DNA from 2 places in the Marinobacter sp. NSM genome. Region 2 is predicted to be linked to the other one. Evidence: predicted binding sites of a transcription regulator. Region 2 holds the regulator's gene; the other holds the start of a gene.
The links. Region 2 encodes FliA, which starts transcription of late flagellar genes. Its sites were predicted from a motif close to CTAAAGTTTNNNNNNNNNNNGCCGNTAA; they were not measured.
Positions count from the first base shown of each region.

Region 1: a site for FliA is predicted at 1,969-1,996, ahead of ACTZWX_RS10010 (methyl-accepting chemotaxis protein). Genes of this name have one in related genera too.

Region 1 is NZ_JBQTCK010000003.1:511,549-515,733, forward strand. Features, by position in the region: gene uvrD (DNA helicase II) at 1-1,847, opposite strand, end outside; gene ACTZWX_RS10010 (methyl-accepting chemotaxis protein) at 2,101-3,714, shown strand; gene ACTZWX_RS10015 (hypothetical protein) at 3,743-4,185, shown strand, end outside.
Region 2 is NZ_JBQTCK010000001.1:44,777-48,961, forward strand. Features, by position in the region: gene flhF (flagellar biosynthesis protein FlhF) at 1-1,106, shown strand, start outside; gene ACTZWX_RS00220 (MinD/ParA family protein) at 1,176-1,988, shown strand; gene ACTZWX_RS00225 (RNA polymerase sigma factor FliA) at 2,021-2,764, shown strand; gene cheY (chemotaxis response regulator CheY) at 2,924-3,307, shown strand; gene ACTZWX_RS00235 (protein phosphatase CheZ) at 3,328-4,113, shown strand; gene ACTZWX_RS00240 (chemotaxis protein CheA) at 4,134-4,185, shown strand, end outside.

The DNA of each region.
Region 1 (4,185 bases), on a different contig from region 2:
CGCGATTCCGCGTAAGTGAGTACCAGCTTTTTCATCGCCCGGGTAATGCCCACGTAAGCCAGGCGCCGCTCTTCTTCCATGCGCCCCGGTTCTTCCAGTGACATACTGTGGGGGAACAAACCTTCCTCCACACCCGCCAGGAACACAAGCGGGAATTCCAGGCCCTTGGCCGAGTGCAGGGTCATCAACTGCACGCTATCTTCATGGGCATCGGCCTGGGCTTCGCCGGCATCCAGCGCCGCCTGGGCGATAAACTCCGCCAGCGGGTCAACACCGTCTTCCACCTCGAAATCCGACAGCGCGTTCACCAATTCCTCCAGGTTCTCCACCCGGGCCTGGCCCTTCTCGCCTTTTTCGCTGGCGTGGTAGTCCTTCAAGCCACTGGCCTCGATGGCCTGCTTCATCAGGCCCTGCAATGACGCCTCACCGACCATTTCAGACAAGCCGTTGATGATCTCCATAAACGACTGCAACCCGGTTTTGGCCCGGCCTTTGACTTGGCCTGCCGCCAGCAGCCGCTCGGCCGATTCCCACAGGGAAATGCCTTGCTCGGTGGCGTATTCCCGTAATTCCGCCAGGCTCTTGGCGCCGATGCCCCGGGTGGGGATGTTTACTACCCGTTCAAAGGCAGCGTCGTCCCGGTGGTACTGCACCAGGCGCAGGTAAGCCAAGGCGTTGCGGATTTCCTGGCGGTCGTAGAAGCGCAGGCCGCCATATACCCGGTAAGGAATGCCCTGGCGCATCAGCGCCTCTTCCAGCACCCGGGACTGGGCGTTGGAGCGGTACAGAATGGCCGATTCGTTGCGCAGGTTGCCGTCGTTGACCCAGGCATTGATGGAATCGGCAATGTAATTGGCTTCATCCTGCTCGTTGAACGCCGCGTACAGGCTGATGGGCTCGCCATCCGGGCCGTCGGTCCACAATTCCTTGCCCAAACGGCCCTGGTTGTTGGCGATCACCGAGTTGGCAGCCTTCAGGATCATCTGGGTGGAGCGGTAGTTCTGCTCCAGGCGCACCAGCCGGGCATTGGGAAAGTCCCGCTGGTACTGCTGGATGTTCTCGATCTTGGCGCCACGCCAGCCGTAAATCGACTGGTCGTCGTCACCCACCACGGTCAGCGGCACCCGGTTGCTGGCCAGCACCTGCAGCCAGGCGTATTGAATGGTGTTGGTGTCCTGGAACTCGTCCACCAGAATATGCTGGAAGCGCTGCTGGTAATGCTTCAGCAGTTCCGGCCGGTGCAACCACAGTTCGTGGGAGCGCAGCAGCAGCTCGCCAAAATCCACCAGCCCGCCTTGTTGGCAGAGCTTTTCATACTGGCGGTAGATTTTCAGCATGGTGCTGGTGAAGTGATCGCCCGGGTTTTCCTGGATGTGATCCGCCCGCAGGCCTTCGTCTTTCTGACTGTTGATAAACCACTGGGCCTGCTTGGGCGGCCACTGGCTTTCATCAATCTGGAACTCCCGCATCACCCGCTTGACCATGCGCAGCTGGTCGTCACTGTCCAGCACCTGGAAATTCTCCGGCAGGCCGGCGTCTTTCCAGTGGGAACGCAGCAACCGGTGGGCAATGCCGTGAAAAGTACCGAACCATAACCCGCGGGAGGGAATGTTCATCATCTCCTCGATGCGGTAGCGCATCTCCTTGGCGGCCTTGTTGGTAAAGGTCACCGCCAGGATACCGGTGGGCGGTACCCGGTCTACCGTCATCAGCCAGGCAATGCGGTGCACCAGCACCCGGGTTTTTCCACTGCCCGCGCCGGCCAGCACCAGCAGGTGATCGTTCTGGGCAGTAACGGCCTCGCGCTGGGCGTCGTTCAGGGGGTCGATAATGTGGGAGACATCCATGGAGATTGACTTCATCACTGTTTAAATTTACAGGGCATTGTATCAGGCCTCAGCAGATACGTCCTTGGTCCCGGGCTGTTCCTATCAAACGGCGCGACTCCCAGAAAATCGGCAAATTACCCTCAAGCAAGCGGCATTCAGGCCGATACATCCCTTAACATACTGACACATTAATTCTGTGTCAGGCGTTCAAAAAACAACCTAGAATGCCGGCCGACTATAGTCTTAGGGCTGACCGACAGGGACTGACACCATGCTTTCATCACTCAAGATTTCCCACAAACTGGCCCTGCTGGTTATTGTTGCCATTACCGCCTTTGTGGTCAGCCAGACGTTTTCGATTATCACCGAACGCAGCAACTCCGAGCGGTTGACCGAAGTAAGGAACCAGCTTTACCCGTCGCTTGAACTGTCCACCATCAATCAGGGGCATTTGCAGCTGATCGAGACTCAGATCAACAGTGCGGTCACCACCGGGGATGACCAACAACTGGCGGCCACCAGCGACCAGAAAGATGAGATTGCAGCCAATCTCCGCAAGATCGCTGCGCTCAACCCAGGCTTAAGCCAACAAGCAACCGGCCTGAGCAGAGACCTCGAGACCTATTACGGTAACGCAACGCGCATCGCCACGGCCATTATTGAAGGCACCGCCGATTTCAACCGCATAGGCCAGGACGCCTCCGCCAACGCCAATCGCTTGGAAACACTGCGGAATGACCTGGACTCCATGCGCAGCGCCATGGAAACCCGCTTGATCCAGGCCATTGACAACACCACAGCCGCCTCCAGTGAGGCTGGCACAGTGTCCCTGGTCATTCTGGTGGTGGCATTGATTGCCCTGGTCACCCTGAGCCTGATTATCGGCCGCTCGATCTCAAGCAGCCTTAACCAGATCATCAGCTCTCTGCGTAACATGGCCTCAGGCGAAGGAGACCTTACCTCCCGTATTCATTACGAAGGAAAAGATGAGCTCAGGGCGCTGGTAAACCAGTTCAACCGGTTTGTGGAGAAGCTGCACAAGTCCTTTGCCACCATCCAGCAGGATATTGGTGAACTTAACAATGTTGCCTCGCACCTGGCCGGCACCAGCCGGACCAACCTGGGGCGCATCAGCCAGCAGGCCCAGGCCATCTCCTCAACCCGAAACTCCGTTGAAGAACTGGTGAAAAGCGTCGAGGAAGTGGCGGGCTTTGCCTCGTCCGCATCTGACCAGACTCAAGACGCTGCAAAGTTTGCCACTACCGGTCAGCAAAAGGTCAACAGCAATATCAGCACCATCCGGGAACTGATGGCAGAAATCGAAAAAACCGCCGGCCTGGTAAACCAGTTTGATGAGTTCTCTGTGAAGGTGGGCGGCCTGCTGGAGACCATCCAGAACGTTGCCGAACAGACCAACCTGCTGGCACTGAATGCCGCCATCGAAGCTGCCCGCGCCGGCGAGCACGGCCGCGGCTTTGCCGTGGTGGCAGACGAAGTACGGGGACTGGCCGTGCGCACCCACAAGGCAACCGAAGAGATCCAGCAAGTGATTTCCGAGTTGTCCAAGTTGTCGGGCAACGCCGTTACCTCCATGAAGGGCAGCGTGGAAATGGCCCGTGAGGGCGTTGATGCCACCACTGAGTCCGGCGAGGTCCTGAGCAAGATCCTTGACAACGTGCAGCAGATCAGCGAGCTGAACGAGCAAATTGCCGCTGCCACCTATGAGCAGAGCACCACCTTCAGCGAAGTCACCGGCCACATGGGCGATATGCATCGCAACGCCGAGGCGGTGATGGAAAGCACCGATGAGCTGGACAACGTCAGCCGAAAGATCCAGGACGTCAGTAATGGATTGCATAGCGTTGCCGGCCAGTTCCGCGTTTAATACCCAACCAAAGACTAGGATGTACATGATGAAAAGACTGTTCTCCGTCGCGCCCCTGGCGTTGGCGATTGCCGCTACGCCCGTCATGGCACAAGACACCGAGCAAACCCTCGAGCGCATGCAGCAACAGCTGAACGCCATGCAGCAGCAGCTGAACTCTGCCCGCAACACCGGCGTCCGGTTTAACGGCTTTTTCAGCACCGGTTACGCACGTGCCAGTAACGACGCAGGCTACGCCGGCATCACCGAAGAATCCGAAGTAAAAGACCTCAGCCTGTTCGCGCTTCAGGGTACTTTTGATGTTACCCAGAAGAGCCAGATTGTGATGCAGCTGGTTGGCCGTGGCGCTGATGACTGGGAGCCAGAAGTGGAATGGGCCTACCTGAGCCACCGCCCAACCAACAACCTGCAGCTGCGCGCCGGCAAGATGCGTATTCCGTTCTTCATGTACTCGGACTCCCTGGAAGTCGG
Region 2 (4,185 bases):
TGCAGGCAGACCAGCATCGTCGGCTGGAAGAAGAGTTGAACCGATCGCGCAGTCGCATTCGCGAAGTGCGGGAGAAGCGGGCGGGTGTCGGCGCGGAATGTGATCGTGCACTGGCTGACGATCGGCCGGCTGCCGACTGGTCAGGTGAGCTGGCTGGCGGGTCGACCTCGGTGGGCAATGCAGGTGGCCGGCCAGCGGCGGGCTACTCGGATGAGTTGGCGAGCATGAGAGCGGAAATCAACTCCCTGAGAGAGATGGTCAGCGGCCGTACCTCGGCACCCGAGAAGCCTGCAGTCGCGGCATCCAATGCAGTTCAGCAGAGGCTTGCCGAGCGGCTGCAGGAATTTGGTCTGGGCACGGAGCTGGCAACCTCTCTGTCCCGTCAGCATCGCGCCGGCAGGTTGGAAGACGGTTGGAAGCAATCCCTGAAGATGCTGGCCAACGGCGTACGTACCGCTCGGGAAGACTGGCTTGAGGCCGGCGGCGTCTATGCTCTGGTGGGGCCAACCGGGTCTGGGAAGACCACCACCATTGGCAAGCTGGCAGCCCAATATGTACTGGAGCATGGGCCGGATTCCCTGGCGTTGGTCACCACCGATCGCTACCGGGTGGCAGCCCATGAACAGCTGTTCGTGTTTGGCCGTATTCTCAATGTGCCTGTCCGGGTTGTGGACGAGAGTCATTCCTTGGATGATATTCTGGACGAACTGTCAGATCGGCACCTGGTTCTGATTGATACCGCCGGGCTGACCAGCTCGGATCGCGGTTATCAGGAACAGCTGGCGGAGTTGGCCCGGAGCGATCACAATATCCGTACCCATCTGGTCGTGTCTGCCACCAGCCAGCCGCGCATCATGAAATCGGTGTGGCATTGCTATAAGATGGCAAACCTTGCAGGCTGCGTCATGACCAAGATTGACGAAGCGCTGACACTGGGTGAGTCTTTGGGCTTTGTCATGGAAACCGGCCTGCCAGTAGCGTGGTATACCGATGGCCAGAAGATTCCCGAAGACCTGCACCGGGCAGAGGCCATTCCTCTGATGCGGTTGGGCGTAGAACGCCTGAAAATAATGCAGCACGGCCAGGCCGTTGCAGAAGGGGCTTGAGGCCCGGTGGTACAGCCGGTGCGCTGCCTTTGTGCCCACACAAGAACGCAGTAAGAGACTGATAACAGTATGAGCAGACCACATCCGGTTCAGGTGATTGCGGTTACCGGCGGCAAGGGCGGTGTCGGCAAGAGTAATGTGTCCGTCAACCTCGGTATCGCGCTGGCCCAGAAAGGCCGACGGGTGGTGTTGCTGGATGCAGACCTTGGCCTTGCCAATATCGATGTGCTGTTGGGCATTACCGCCAATCGCAATCTGCAGGATGTGCTCAGTGGCGAGTGCGACCTCAAGGACGTGCTGGTCAACGGCCCGGGTGGTATCAAGATTGTTCCCGCATCGTCCGGCACCCAGCGTATGACCCAGTTGAGCCCGATGGAACATGCGGGGCTGATCAACGCCTTCAGCGAGCTGGGTGACCAGATTGATGTGCTGATCGTTGACACAGCAGCCGGTATTTCCGAGTCCGTCGTCAGTTTCCTGCGGGCCTCACAGGAATTGCTGCTGGTTGTGTGCGATGAGCCTACCTCGATTACCGATGCCTATGCCCTGATCAAGCTGATGAATCGCGACTACGGTACCAACCGTTTCCGTATTCTGGCGAATCAGGTGCGAAATGAGCAGGAAGGCCGGCATCTGTATGAAAAACTGACCCGTGTCACCGAGCGTTTCCTTGATGTAGCGCTACAATATGTAGGTATCGTGCCTTACGACGAAGCCGTCAAAAAAGCCGTTCAGAGGCAGAGGGCCGTTCTGGATGCCTATCCACGGGCCAAGGCGTCGCTGGCGATCCGTGCCCTGGCAGAGAAAGTGGACAGCTGGCCGCTGCCATCCTCGCCAAGAGGGCATCTGGAGTTTTTCGTGGAGCGGCTCGTCGAAGTCTGATCTGAATCCAGTCCTATAAGAAAACCGGATACATGACATTGGCGAAAAACCTGGGAATCTACCATCAGGCTGGCGCAAAAGGCCCCTCTCAGCTGATTGAGGAGCATGCGCCGCTGGTCAAGAAAATCGCCCTACACTTGATGGCCCGTTTGCCGGCCTCGGTTCAGCTTGAAGATCTTATGCAGGCGGGCATGATCGGCCTGCTGGAAGCTGCGCAACGCTATTCCACCGGCAAGGGTGCCACCTTTGAAACTTACGCAGGTATTCGTATCCGCGGTGCCATGGTGGATGAGATCCGCAAGGGCGACTGGGTTCCCCGCTCCGTTCACCGAAATGCCCGCCGTATCGCGGCAGCCATCAAGACGGTTGAAGACCGCACCGGGCGCGAGGCCCAGGACGTTGATGTTGCCGAAGAGCTGGGCATTGGCTTGTCGGAATATCATGCCTCCCTGGCAGACGCCAACAGTGGCCGACTTTTTAGCCTTGATGAACTCAATGAATCCGGGGAGCTGCCGATAGAAGAAACAGAGGCCAGCGATAATCCCCTGGATGGTATTGCATCAAATGCATTCCAGAAAAGCCTGGCAGAGGCAATTGAAGAGCTTCCTGAGCGAGAAAAGCTGGTGTTGAGCCTCTACTACCAGGAAGAGCTCAACCTGAAGGAAATTGGCGCGGTGCTTGGCGTCAGCGAGAGCCGGGTCAGCCAGATTCATAGCCAGGCGGCCCTTCGTCTCAGGGGGCGGTTGTCCGATTGGCGGGAAGACGAGCCAGAATAAACCGGGCCGGCGCTGACCGCGCGGCGCGTAACTGTGTAGATTTTGGTAACCGGCGCTTTACAACGCGGCCAAACAACACACAATAAGCGGTTAAAGCAGCGGCCTGCTAGACTTTCAAAAGGCTTAATGAAATCCGGGTGTTACTGACTGGAGGTCCCATTGGACAAAAACATGAAAATTCTCATTGTGGATGACTTTTCCACAATGCGGCGAATCATCAAAAATCTGCTGCGCGATCTTGGCTTCACCAATACGGATGAAGCGGACGATGGCAACACTGCCTTGCCCATGCTGAGGAGCGGCAAGTACGACTTCCTGGTGACCGACTGGAACATGCCTGGCATGTCGGGTTTTGATCTGCTCAAGGCGGTGCGGGCAGACGAGAACCTGAAGAACCTTCCGGTGCTGATGGTAACTGCGGAGGCCAAGCGTGACCAGATTGTGGCGGCGGCCCAGGCCGGCGTTAACGGGTACGTCGTCAAACCGTTTACTGCTGCCGTTCTCAAGGAAAAGATTGAGAAGATCTTCGAGCGAATCCAGTAACCAGGGGTCGGATGGCTGTCATGACTGACAAGAACGAGAACCATCAGGGCCTTGACCCGGAAGTAACCGAAAAGCTCCAGCAGCAGAGTTCGGAGTTGGCCGAATGCATCAGTTCCGGTAACTACGCCCGGGCAATGTCGGTGATCAACGAGCTTAGTGAAGTTCGCGACCAGAGCCTCTATCGGGAAGTGGGGCGGTTGACCCGGAGCCTGCACGAGGCTATCCGGAATTTTCAGATAGACGCCCGCAGTGCCGAGCAGAAAGAAGCCTTGTCCAAGATGTCCGATGCCTCGGATCGGCTTGCCTACGTTGTCCAGATGACCAGCCAGGCGGCCAATCGCACCATGGACCTGGTCGAAGAAAGCATGCCGGTGGCGCATAACATGCGCGACGAAGCGACCGCCCTGCGAGACGAATGGCAGCGGTTGCGCCGTCGGGAAATGGAGCCGGCAGAATTCCGGGAACTGTACGGACGCATTGATCGCTTCTTTGCGGGCCTGGCCACCGATTCCGACACCCTGTATAGCAATCTGTCTGAAATCCTTCTGGCCCAGGACTTCCAGGATCTTACCGGGCAGGTTATCCAGAAAGTCACGGCCCTTGTGAAAGAAGTCGAAGAGAACCTGCTTGACCTGGTGGTGATGGCCAGCCACGTGGACCAGCTCACCGGCACCGTGCACCAGATTGAAGAAAAAGAAGAATCGGCCGAAAAAGGGGTAGGGCCTCAGATCAAGGCTGAGGAGCGTGATGATGTAGTTTCGGGGCAGGACGACGTTGATGACCTGTTATCCAGTCTCGGTTTCTGAACGATTATAGAGGGTGACGCATGGCGCTTGATGCTGACGAAGAGATCCTGCAGGACTTCCTGGTTGAGGCCG